DNA from 3 places in the Paenibacillus sp. GD4 genome. Region 1 is predicted to be linked to each of the others. Evidence: riboswitches for the same ligand, from Rfam matches in the RefSeq annotation. Region 1 holds a riboswitch; each other region holds the start of a gene.
What was found. A riboswitch is a leader RNA that binds a small molecule or an ion and turns the genes downstream of it on or off. The one in region 1 is predicted to bind S-adenosylmethionine.
Positions count from the first base shown of each region.

Region 2: another riboswitch for S-adenosylmethionine. It lies ahead of metA (homoserine O-acetyltransferase MetA); the one in region 1 lies ahead of RAC89_RS20840 (methionine ABC transporter ATP-binding protein).
Region 3: another riboswitch for S-adenosylmethionine. It lies ahead of RAC89_RS30930 (homoserine dehydrogenase); the one in region 1 lies ahead of RAC89_RS20840 (methionine ABC transporter ATP-binding protein).

Region 1 is NZ_JAVCYK010000001.1:4,396,428-4,400,803, reverse strand. It holds gene RAC89_RS20850 (MetQ/NlpA family ABC transporter substrate-binding protein) at 60-902, opposite strand; gene RAC89_RS20845 (methionine ABC transporter permease) at 953-1,615, opposite strand; gene RAC89_RS20840 (methionine ABC transporter ATP-binding protein) at 1,608-2,621, opposite strand; SAM riboswitch class I at 2,700-2,819, opposite strand; gene RAC89_RS20835 (amino acid permease) at 2,891-4,291, opposite strand.
Region 2 is NZ_JAVCYK010000001.1:1,377,958-1,382,333, reverse strand. It holds gene corA (magnesium/cobalt transporter CorA) at 1-910, opposite strand, end outside; SAM riboswitch class I at 1,369-1,520, shown strand; gene metA (homoserine O-acetyltransferase MetA) at 1,641-2,567, shown strand; gene RAC89_RS06595 (aminotransferase class I/II-fold pyridoxal phosphate-dependent enzyme) at 2,564-3,742, shown strand; gene mqnC (cyclic dehypoxanthinyl futalosine synthase) at 3,869-4,376, shown strand, end outside.
Region 3 is NZ_JAVCYK010000002.1:1,867,152-1,871,527, forward strand. It holds gene RAC89_RS30920 (sensor histidine kinase) at 1-724, shown strand, start outside; gene RAC89_RS30925 (helix-turn-helix domain-containing protein) at 925-1,485, opposite strand; gene RAC89_RS30930 (homoserine dehydrogenase) at 1,518-2,534, opposite strand; SAM riboswitch class I at 2,596-2,701, opposite strand; gene RAC89_RS30935 (glycine C-acetyltransferase) at 2,928-4,118, shown strand; gene RAC89_RS30940 (NAD-dependent epimerase/dehydratase family protein) at 4,132-4,376, shown strand, end outside.

The DNA.
Region 1 (4,376 bases):
GGAAAAAGCACAAGGTCCGTTCCCGGGAACAGACCTTGTGCTTTTTTTGCTTGTTTGCTCTAGAATGCGGCAATAACCGCGTCCTTGTATTTTTCCTTTATAAAGTTTTTCACATCATCCGAGTTCAGCGCCTTAACCAGCTTCTGCATTGCTTCGGAGTCTTTATTGTCCGGACGCGCCGTCAAGATGTTGACATACGGGGAATTCTTGTCTTCGATAAACAGCGCATCCTTCGTAGGAGACAGCTTCGCTTCCAGCGCATAGTTGGTATTGATCAGCGCAAGGTCTACTTCGCCCAGAGCGCGCGGCAGCATGGCTGCTTCCAGCTCCTTGATCTTCAGCTTCTTAGGGTTGTCGACAATGTCCTTCACTGTCCCCTTTACGCCTACGCCTTCCTTCAGCTTAATGAGGCTGTTCTTTTCCAGCAGCGCCAGTGCCCGGCCGCCGTTGGAAGGGTCGCTCGGAATTGCGACGGTTGCGCCTTCCTTCAGCTCATCCACCTTCTTGATTTTCTGGGAATAGGCTCCGAACGGCTCGATGTGGACACCTGCCGCCTTCACAAGGTTCATGTTCTTGTCTTGATTGAACTGCTCCATGTACGGAATGTGCTGGAAGAAGTTAGCATCCAGCTGCTTCTCAAATACTTGAACGTTCGGCTGGACATAATCGGTAAATTCCTTGATCTCCAGATTTACGCCCTGCTCCTTCAGCTTAGGCTGCACGAATTTCAAAATTTCCGCATGGGGTACGGCTGTAGCGCCTACCTTCAAGGTAACCTCTTTCGCTGCGGGAGCCGGAGCCGCTGCATTGGAGCTTCCGGAGGAAGCCTCCTGCTTGGTTCCGCATGCGGACAAAGAGAGGGCAAGTACGATGGATAAAGCTGTTGTGACTACTTTTTTCATGTGAATGGTTCCTCCTGTAGTAAAAATGCAGTGAATATTTATATGAAGCCTTACTTGCGCTGATACTTCCGGACGAGCCGGTCGCCGAGCGTTTGCAGGACTTGAACAAGCGCAAGCAAAATGAGCACGGTCACAATCATCACAGTGGTCTGGAAGCGCTGATAGCCGTAGCGAATGGCCAAATCGCCCAGACCGCCGCCGCCGATAACTCCGGACATCGCCGTGTACGATACCAAAGTGACGGCTGTAATGGTGATGGCCGCTATAAGTCCCGGCCGGGATTCCGGCAGCAGCACCTTCGTGATCAGCTGCATGCGGGTCGCTCCCATCGCTTGGGCCGCCTCGATAACACCGCGATCGACCTCGCGCAGCGCTGTCTCGACAAGCCGTGCGAAGAAGGGCGCTGCCGCGATGACAAGCGGCGGGATGGAGCCGGGAACCCCTAACGAGGTGCCGACAATCAACCGCGTAAGCGGAATGACCAGTATCATCAGAATGATGAACGGAACAGAGCGGAGCACGTTCACTACAAAGGATAGGACCGCGTAGATCAGCGGCTGCTCCAGCAATTGTCCTCTTCCCGTCAGATAGAGCACGATGCCGAGAGGCAAGCCGATGAGTACGGTGAATAAGGTGGAAGCCCCCAGCATGGAGAGTGTATCCAGCGTATTCGAGCCGATCTCGGCCCAGTCCAGCTCCATAAGCTTATCCATGCGTCAACACCTCCACATCCAGGCCGCGCTCACGAAGCAGGTCGATGGCTCGCTGCGCCTCGGCTCCGGTCTCTCTAAGCTCCAGCAGCAGCTGGCCATAGGGCGTATCCTTCAATCGCGATACCGTTCCTTGCAAAATGACGAAGGGCACCTTCGTATCGCGCATCGTTTCGTACAACACCGGCTCATACGTCATCTCACCGAGGAAGGTGATGAGGATGCGGGTTGTGTTCCCCGACGCGCGCCCCGGCCATTCTGCAGAAAGCGGTTCGGAGGCCTCGGCTACAAACTGCTTCGTAGTGGGGTGCTGCGGCTTCAGAAATACATCCGTAACCGGGCCAAGCTCCACAATCCTGCCTCCGTCGAGTACAGCGACCCGGTCGCAGATCGAGCGGATGACCTGCATTTCGTGGGTAATCAGGACGATCGTGATGCCCAGCTCCCGGTTAATGTCCATAAGCAGGGTCAAAATCGACTGTGTCGTTTGCGGATCAAGCGCCGACGTCGCTTCGTCGCACAGCAGCACCTTCGGATTCGTCGCCAGCGCTCTGGCGATGCCGACCCGCTGCTTCTGGCCTCCGGACAGCTGGGCGGGATATTTGTGCTCGTGGCCGCTTAGGCCGACGAGCCGGATCAGCTCTTGAACCCGACGCTCTACCGACGGCTTGTCCGCCTTGGCCAGCTTAAGCGGAAAAGCGATATTATCCGCGACGGTAGCAGAGGACAGCAAATTAAAGTGCTGGAAGATCATGCCGATCGAACGCCGTTCTACCTGAAGCTTGCGGTCATTCAGTGACGTAATGTCGATGCCGTCGACGATGACCTGCCCTGAGCTGGGCCGTTCCAGCAGGTTGATGGTCCGGATCAGCGTGCTTTTTCCAGCGCCGGAATGGCCAATGACACCGAAGATTTCGCCTTTGCTGATGGTAAGGCTTATATGGGATAAGGCTGTAATTTTTCTGTCTTTTACTAGATACTCCTTGGTAACTTCATGAAGCTGTATCAATTCATCCACCCCCTTGGTTAGGCATGAAAAAAGCCCCTGCACACAGAGGTACAGAGGCTGACTTTATCGCTCTTGTCCCTCTCATCTTCCAGAATCGCGCCGATTCTGGAGGAATTGGCACCATACTTCCCTGCAGTTACGCATGGAACGGTTGCCGGGCTTCATCGGGCCTTTTCCCTCCGCCTCTCTTGATAAGAAGTTTGCTATTATTTTACCTTAGGTCATTAACAAGTAGTAAGTTTATTACGATTTGGCGATACTGTCAACCACTATTTGTTCTCAGGATCGACCAGCTGACAATCCTTGAGCGGGATCAGACGCGTCTTGTGCTTGAGCTTGTAGCCAAAGTAGAATGCCGCAAACAATGGCAAGCCGATGTAGGACGAGAGCAGCGCCTTCCAATCGATTGCATCGCCGGTGACGGCCGAGTAGCCTTGCCCGATCATAACAAACAGGCAGAGCGCGAATGCAAAGATCGGTCCAAACGGATACCACCGCGCTTTGAAGGGCAGATCGTTAATACGAAAGCCTTGCAGCCGATACGCTTTGCGAAAGCGATAATGACTGACCGCGATCCCGAGCCACGCCAGAAATCCGCACATGCCGGACAAATTCAGCAGCCAGATGTAGACGACCCCGTCGCCGAACAGGGAGGTGAAAAATGCCAGCATCCCTACGGCCGCTGTGGCTAGCAGCGAGGTTACCGGAACCCCGCGGCGATTCAGCGCACCAAGCCACTGCGGCGCCTTCCCCTCTTTAGCAAGGACCCAAAGCATCCGGGTCGAGGCATACATTCCGGAGTTTCCGGCGGATAGCACCGAGGTCAGAATGATCGCGTTCATGACGGAAGCGGCAAAGGCCAAGCCGGCATTTTCGAATACGATGGTGAAGGGGCTTACCGCAATATTGTCGACGTCTCCGTTGATCAGCACCGGATTCGTATAGGAGATCAGCATCCCGATAACGAAAATGGCCAAAATATAAAATAAGAGGATGCGCCAAAATACTTGCCGGATTGCTTTCGGGATATTCACCCTCGGGTTCTCGCTCTCCCCTGCTGCAACCCCCAGCAGCTCCGTTCCTTGGAACGAGAAGCCCGCCGCCATGAACACGCCCAGCATAGCCATAAACCCTCCATGGAACGGGGCGTCGCCCTCTGTAAAGTGAGTGAAACCGACCGGTTGTCCGCCCAGAATCCCGAAGATCATGAGCAAGCCGACTCCGATAAACAGAACGACGGTAACAACTTTAATCAAGGCAAACCAATATTCGGCTTCCCCGAAGCCTTTGACCGATAAATAATTAAACAGCAGCATGATAGCAAGGAACAGCACACTCCAAGGCAAGGACGGCGTGTCGGGAAACCAGAACTTCATGATGAGTCCCGCAGCCGAAAGCTCGGCGGCGATCGTTACGGCCCAGTTGAACCAATAGTTCCAGCCTAGTGCATAGCCAAGCGCAGGGTCGACGAAACGTCCCGCATAAGTACTGAAAGAGCCGGACACCGGCATGTAGGCGGCCATCTCTCCCAGGCTGGTCATCAGGAAGTACACCATGATGCCGATCGCCGCATACGCCAGCAGCGCTCCGCCCGGTCCTGCCGTGGAAATGGCCCCGCCGCTGGCCAGGAACAAGCCGGTCCCGATGGAGCCCCCGATCGAGATCATCATCAGATGCCTTGCCTTCAGCCCGCGCTGAAGCTGTTTATTTTGTTTATTGCTCACTTGTACTACCCCTTCTTCCCTATGGACGAAT
Region 2 (4,376 bases), 3.0 Mb from region 1:
ACCACAGCATGGTCAGTCCTACAACCACCATAAAGCATACGGCATATAAGCCGCCCAGCTCGGAATGGAGACCGGGGATGTAATCAAAGTTCATTCCATAAATGCCAGTGATGAAGGTCAACGGCATGAAGATCGTCGTCAGCGCCGTAAATACGCGCATAATTTCGTTGGCGCGGCTCGCAATACTGGACTGGTAAGCTTCTCGCAAGTTGCCCATCAAATCGCGGAACGTATCGAACGTTTCCGAGATTTTTACAGCATTCTCGTAAATATCGCCGAAGTACTTGCGAAGTGGCTCGCTGATCAGCCGCAAATCCTTGCGGTTCAGCGTGGCGATAACCTCTTTCTGAGGAATCAGCACCTTCTTTAACCACAAAATTTCACTTCGCAATCCGATAATCTCGTTCAGATGCGATTTCTTCGTGTGCATCAGAATATCCTCTTCCAGCTTCTCAATCTTCGCTTCGATCCGATCGCCGACATTGGTATAATTATCGACAACGAGATCCATCAGGTGATAGAGAAATTGGTCGGGCGAGGTAACTTCCTCTTCCCACAGAATTGGCTTCAACGCACGGATCTCATTGATTTTCTGGCGCGTAACCGTGATGATGTAATGCTTCCCCAAAAAGATGTTCAAGGCGCGAAGAAAAATCTCTTCGTCGTCAAAACGGATGCTGTTCATGACGATAAAATAGTGCGTGTCATAGAGCTCAATCTTCGGACGCTGCTCCTCCTCGGATAAGCAATCCTCAACAGCCAGCTCATGAAGGTGGAATAAGGGCTGAAGCAGCTCAAGGTCCTCGATATCGGCGTCGATCCAATAAAATCCCCGTTCGGGCGCCTCCATCGTTAAAGTGATATCCTCCACCAGTGTAAAAATGCCGTCCTGCACCAAGCGTGCTTTCATGGCGCTCTCCCCCTTGTACGAAGTGTTCCGTCAAGGCTTCGAGGCAGCAGCGGTCGGCTGTCGGCAAACTGGCGGACTACAGGCGTAGCATGTCAGCGGATGCCGAACGAACGTAACGCGAGTGGCCGCAACGTCCTTGACGGAATTGTATGCGGTTGTTACAAACAGAGATACTACTCCTCGGGTCTCCGTCCATTCGAAATACTGCACCCCTTTTACACGATTTGTCCAAGATACTTGTCTAGTATAAACCTTCATTTTTCACAATTCAAGGAGAAAACGGCAGGAGTTGCGTTGAAATCCTTGCCTTTTGCTTAGTATATGAGTGCTGAGGACGTTTGGTGCCGCATTATGGGGGCCTAAGGGGTGTAGGCGTCCCAATATCGATGCTTGACGAAGACCGTAATTTCGATTACATTAGTATTAACCCAAAACAATTGAATAGATTCGGTTTCAAACTCTTATCAAGAGCAGGTGGAGGGACTAGCCCGATGATACCCGGCAACCGACAATATCTTTGCGCACGATGACGACGACACGACGAAAAGGCAAAGAATTGCACGGTGCTAAATCTTGCGGAAGCGGTATGTAAGCTTCTGAGAGATGAGAGAGGACGATGTGATATATACAAAGGCCTCTTCTCGCCCGCGCGAAGACGGCCTTTTTTGGTGCTCCGCGGCAGGCGCAGGAAACGACGAATCCCAATCCTACATTCGAAGGAGTGAGCCTAATGCCTATTAAGATTCCTGATTTTTTACCGGCGAAAGAAGTGCTGATTAATGAGAATATTTTCGTGATGGATGAAAGCGTGGCCTTTCATCAGGACATTCGTCCTCTGCGCATCGCGATCCTGAATTTGATGCCGACGAAGGAAACGACCGAGACTCAGCTGCTGAGACTTATCGGCAATACTCCCCTTCAGGTCGAATTCGTGCTCCTGCACCCGAAAACGCACACCTCGAAAAATACGTCGCAGGAGCATTTGGCTCAATTCTACAAAACCTTCGAGGATGTCAAGCACGAGCGGATGGACGGGATGATTATTACCGGGGCTCCGGTAGAAACGCTTGATTTCGAGGACGTGTACTACTGGCAGGAGCTGCAGCAAATCATGGAATGGTCCCGCGAGAACGTAACCTCGACGCTGCATATTTGCTGGGCGGCCCAGGCCGGTTTGTATCACCACTTCAATGTTCCCAAGTATGCGCTGGATAAGAAGCTGTTCGGCGTGTTCCCTCATACAGTGAACCGCCCTAATGTGAAGCTGCTGCGCGGCTTCGACGAGTTGTTCTTAGCTCCACAGTCACGCCATACGGAAGTGCGGCGGGAGGATATCGAGCGTCACCCTGAGCTGGAGATTTTGTCCGAATCCGAAGAAGCCGGCGTTTATATTGCGGCGACGCGGGACGGGAAGCAGATCTTCATTACCGGCCATTCTGAATACGATGCGTGTACACTGAAGAATGAGTATGACCGCGATGTGAACAAAGGAATGCAGATTGATATCCCCCAAAATTATTACCCGAACGACGATCCTTCGAGACAGCCGTTGAATACTTGGCGGGCGCATGCGAACCTGTTGTTCTCCAACTGGCTGAATTATTATGTGTATCAGGAAACGCCGTTTGATCTTCACAAAGGAGAGTACGTTATATGAGTCATGAGAAGTGGAAAATCGAGAGCCGTCTCGCACAGATCGGCTCTCAAGAAGAGCCGGTGACAGGCGCGATCAGCTTTCCTGTCTACCAAGCGACGGCATTCCGCCATCCGAAGCTCGGACAGAGCACGGGCTTCGACTATGCCCGTACGAAAAGCCCGACGCGCAAGGTGCTTGAGGACGCCATCGCTCAGCTGGAATCCGGCGACGCCGGATTCGCCTGCAGCTCAGGCATGGCGGCATTACAGACGATTTTCGCCTTGTTCAGCCAAGGTGATCATTTGATCGTTTCGTTAGACCTTTATGGCGGTACCTACCGTTTGCTTGAGAAAATCATGTCCAGGTTCGGCGTGACCGCAACCTACGTGGATACGAATGATTTGGATGCACTTGAATCCGGCGTGCAGCCGAATACAAAGGCGGTATTGATCGAGACTCCGACCAATCCGCTGATGATGGTTACCGATCTCGAGCTGGTGTGCGGATGGGCGAAGAAGAAAAACATCCTTACTATCGTTGATAATACGCTTCTGACGCCTTTCTTTCAGCGTCCTCTGGAGCTCGGGGCCGACATCATCATCCATAGCGCGACCAAGTATTTGGGCGGACATAACGACGTGCTCGCCGGACTTATCGTGACCAAGGGTAAGGAGCTCTCCGAGCAAATGGCCTTCCTGCACAACTCGATCGGCGCCGTTCTGGGACCGCAGGACAGCTGGCTGCTGATGCGCGGGATGAAGACGCTGGCGCTTCGTATGGAGCGTCATCAGGAGAATGCAACGAAGATCGCCAACTTCCTGCAGAATCACCCGCAGGTAGAGTCTGTGTATTATCCTGCGTTGGAATCCCATCCGGGTCATGAAATCCAGAAGAAGCAGTCCTCCGGCAATACCGGGATCTTCTCTTTCAAAATGAAGGATGCGCGGTACATCGAACCGATCCTTAGGCACATCAAGCTCATCGCCTTCGCTGAGAGCTTGGGCGGAGTAGAGTCGCTAATGACGTATCCGGCGGTGCAGACTCACGCTGACATTCCGGAGGAAATTCGCCGCAAGGTCGGGGTAGACGACAAGCTGCTGCGATATTCCGTAGGGATCGAGCATGCTGACGATCTGATTGCCGACCTCTCCCGTGCCATTGATTTGGCTCAGGCTGAGCTTGAAGGGAATAAGTAAGGATCGCACGATCCATAAATGCCATAACCTACCGACCGCCTCGAGCCTCAGCGCTGGATGGCGGTCTTTTGATGTAGCCGTAAGGCTGCTTTTATGTTAGGATGGACTCATAAAGGAGTGAAGCGTATGCGTTCTATAGACCGCATTCTAGATCAGGCATTAGCAGGAAACCGCATCAGCGCAGAAGACTGCATGGAGCTCTACGAGTCGAACGAGATTGAGAAAATGGGCCATGTCGCCAATCAAATCATGCTGCGGTTTCATCCGGAACCCATTACGACGTTTGTCATTGGCCGGAATGTAAACTATACCAATATATGCGATGTGTATTGCCGGTTTTGCGCATTTTACCGCCCACCGGGCTCGGAGCAAGGATATGTTCTCCCGGATGAGGTTATTTTCCAGAAAATTCAGGAAACCATCGATGTAGGCGGTACGGAGATTCTGATGCAGGGCGGCACGAACCCGAACCTGCCTTTTAGCTATTATACAAACTTATTGCGTGAGATTAAGAAACGGTTTCCTCAGATTACGATGCATTCGTTCTCCCCTGCAGAGATCATGAAGATGAAGGATGTGTCGGACGGTCTCTCCTTGGAGGAGGTTGTTCGACAAATTCATGAAGCGGGTCTGG
Region 3 (4,376 bases), on a different contig from region 1:
TCGCCTGCGAGAAGCCGAGGAAGCCCGCAGAAGATTGGTGGCCGATGTTGCTCACGAGCTTCGCACGCCGTTGTCCGTTATGCAGCTTAAGCTGGAAAATTATCAGCAGGCCGGACATCATGTCCCTCCGGAAATGCTGCTTCGGATTCATGATGAAGTAATCCGAATGAGCCTGTTAGTAGATGATCTGCATGTCTTGTCGCTCGCCGAAGCAGGCCGGTTGTCGCTCGATCGTAAACCGCTCGATCTGACGGTACTCCTGGAACGAATCGTAGACGACGTGAAATACGAAGCGGAAGAAAACGGATTGGACATTCGCCTTCGCCCAATTTCAAAGCCGGTTACCGTTATGGTCGACGTGAGAAGGATCACGCAGGTTTTCATTAATTTGCTGACGAATGCAATTCGTTACACGCCTGACGGGGGGATGATTACGGTCGAACTGAAAGACAGGGTCATTGAACGGGATGCGTTCTTTGCAAGTGTCTCGGTGATCGATACAGGCATCGGAATAAAGGAGGAAGAGCTGCCCCACCTTTTCGATCGATTTTATCGTGTAGACGAGGCACGCTCTCGGCATACAGGCGGTACGGGGCTCGGATTATCCATCGTTCATCATTTTGTAAGAGCTCACGGCGGTTTCATCCGCGTTGCGAGTCAGCCTGATGAAGGCACTATATTTACCGTATATCTGCCGAAAGGCAATGATAAGTATATGGAGTGAACGACAGGGACGGCAGCTCGGATAAACCTCCCGCGCCTTCGCGTGGGCCGCTCGCACTGTTTGTTAAAATATGGAAATCGAAGGTGTGGTGATAACGCAGGTGGCCGAAAAAACAAACAGAGGTGTCCCAAGGGCCATGAAATGGCTGAGGGGCACCCCCGGTTTCTGCGAAGTATTCGAATCAGACTCTTACACGGACTTCAGGACGGGTAATAAATAATCGTTTGATAAACAGCCTTATGGCGGGAAGTATTGCTGTAAACATGGGGCTTATCCGCTACAAAATGAAGCGCGTCACCCGCATTCAGATGGTACGATTCCTCTTGAATGGTAACGTGAAGCTGGCCCTGGAGGATCACAATATACTCTTCCACCCCTTCGTTATGGGGTTCCGAGTTATGCAAGCAGTCGGGATCCATCTCAACAATATAGACCTCGAATTTTTTTTGTTGATCGAACGGGATGATCGGATAGGCGCGGTACAGCCCCTCTTCCTCTCGAAAAGGCTCCATCTCACCGTAACGAATCAGCTTCACTTCCGGTGATTCCTCTTCAATCAGAGAAGTAAATGAAATGCGAAGCCCGTTAACGATCTTCCATAGGATGGAAATGGTCGGATTCGAATCACCGCGTTCGATTTGCCCTAACATCGCTTTGCTAACGCCGGTTAATTCAGCTGCCTGATCCAGACTGAGCGATCTCGCTTTGCGGATGTTCAGCAGGTTTCGGCCGATTTTCTTATGAATCTGATCTGTTTCCACGTTACAGTCTCCTTACTCATTCATACTTAAGCTTACGATATGTTAACCGGATCGGCGTTGATCGTCTCAGGGGAATGGTTCATCGCGTAGGCTAAATCCTCTAGGATTGCGCTGGAGGTAGGCATTTCACCGGCACCGCGTCCGCTGAACGTAAGCTCGCCCACGAGGTTGCCGGATAAATGCACGGCATTGAACTCATACATCACTCCGTATAACGGATGTCCCTCCGGGATAAGTCTTGGCTCGACGGTTAAATGCACGGTTCCGTCCTCGAGTTTCTCAGCGGAGGCGATTAATTTCCAGCGGGCATGTTGTTCTTTAGCATAGGCGATGTCATTGGAGGTCAAGTGGGTGATACCCCGGCGAACCACCTTGTCAGGCGTTGTATCCACACCCCAGGCTAGCCGAGCTAGGATGATCAGCTTATACATGCTGTCGTAGCCCTCCACATCCGACGTCGGATCCGCTTCGGCGAAGCCCAATGCTTGTGCCTCGGCTAACACCGTATCGTAATCCAGCGATTCGAGCATCATTTTGGTCAAAATGAAATTCGTCGTGCCGTTCAATATCCCTGAGATACGTTCGATTTTATTATAACGGAGAAACTGGGAGAGCACGCCGAGAACCGGGATCCCTCCGCCGACGCTGGCTTCATACAGCAAATGAACGCCCATCTCCTTGGCCAACCGGAGCAATTCCGAGCCATGTTTGGCCATAAGCTCCTTATTCGCCGTAATCACATGTTTCTTGGAACGGAGTGCTTCTTCTATATACGTTTTGGCGGGCTCGACGCCTCCCATCACTTCTATAACAACTTGAAGTCGACGATGGGAAGAGAGTTGTTTGTAGTTATCGAATAAAAGCTCCGGATGAATGTCCACGCTTCTCGGCTTCGACAGATCTTGAACCAAGACACCGCAGAGCTCAATCTTTCCACCGAAGCTTTCTTTTTGCCTCTCGGCATTGCCGGTCAATGCTTTCACCACGCCGCTGCCTACCGTACCTAAGCCGAGTAAGGCGATTCCGATCGAATCTCTCGTTTGCTCCATAGCCATCCCCCTTAAAATAAAAAAACCTCTTCCAAGAAGAGGTTAGAACGGAATCGTCCTCTTCTTATCTTTCGGAACCTCGTTCCGATGGATTTAGCACCTTATCCCATTGATGGGCCGGTTGCCGGGTTTCATAGGGCCAGTCCCTCCACCTCTCGCAATAAGAAAAGCTGTTTATACAGCCGGATATGAAATTATTGACTTTTATTGTATTGGACTTCTTCCGGATTGTCAATTTATAAATGTTCGTTAGCGGATAAGTTAGGTAAAATATGTATTTACATTATAGCATACGAGTGTATAATATAACATATAAGTACACTAAAACGCACATTTATTTCACTATAACATACATTCTTGTAGTGTAGCTCCCACCCTAAGGAGGTCATATTCATGACGAGCCAAACGTTTGCCTTATATCTTCGGCAGCAGCTTGCCGAGCTAAAAGCCCAAGGACTGTTCAATACGATTGAGCCTCTGGAAAGCGCGAACGGCCCTATCATTCGTATGAACGGCCGCAGCTTGATCAACCTTTCTTCCAACAATTATTTGGGGCTGGCATCGGACACCCGTTTGGTCGCGGCGGCGATCGAAGCGACGCAAGCGTTTGGCGCAGGCAGCGGTGCCGTCCGGACGATCAACGGTACCTTACAGCTTCACGCCAAGCTTGATGAGAAGCTCGCGGCATTTAAGCAAACCGAAGCGGCGTTGAGCTTCCAGTCGGGTTTTAACTGCAATATGGCTGCCATTTCTGCTGTCATGGGTGCGGATGACGCGATATTATCGGATGAACTGAACCATGCGTCCATTATCGATGGCTGCCGTTTAACCAAATCAGCCGTTATTCGTTACCGACACTCGGATATGAACGATTTGCGTGCCAAAGCGAAGGAGGCCAGGGAGTCCGGCAAATACAAGAACATCATGGTGATTACCGACGGCGTCTTCTCGATGGATGGAGATATCGCCAAGCTGCCTGAAATCGTGGATATTGCCGAGGCTTTCGATCTCATTACTTATGTGGATGACGCCCACGGTTCGGGGGTGCTTGGCGGTGGAGCGGGCACAGTAAAGCATTTCGGCTTATCCGCCCGAATTGACATTCAGATCGGGACGTTATCGAAGGCGGTCGGTGTCGTAGGGGGGTATGTGGCCGGGTCGCGCGAGTTGATTGAATGGTTAAAGGTACGCAGCCGTCCGTTTTTGTTCTCTACTGCGATGCCGCCGGGCTCCGTTGCGGCTTGTATCGCGGCGATAGACATTTTACAGGGCAGCAAGGAGCTCCAGGACCGGTTATGGGAGAATGCCGCCTACCTGCAGCGCGGTCTTAAAGAGCTCGGCTTCTCTATAGGGCACACACAAACCCCGATCACGCCGTGTATTCTCGGAAATGAGGAAGCGACGCAGCAATTCAGTACCAGGCTGTACGAAGAGGGCGTTTATGCCAAAGCGATTGTTTTTCCGACCGTGCCGAAGGGGTCCGGGCGTATCAGGAACATGCCTACGGCGGCGCATACGAAAGAGATGCTCGACCAGGCGCTTGCCGTTTATGAGAAGGTCGGTCATGAGCTGGACTTGATATAAGGAGGTGCTTACCATGAAGCGAATCATGGTGACCGGAGCCCTGGGCCAGATCGGTTCGGAGCTGGTGGTACGGCTGCGCGATATTTATGGAGAGGATTCCGTTCTGGCGACGGACATCCGGGAGGGGCAGAGCGAGGCCGCCTTATCCGGCCCATTCCGCATCCTTGATGTGTGCAATGGGCCGTTGATCCTGGAGGCGGCCAGGGAGCACCATGCGGATACGATCATTCACCTTGCGGCACTGCTTTCCGCAACAGC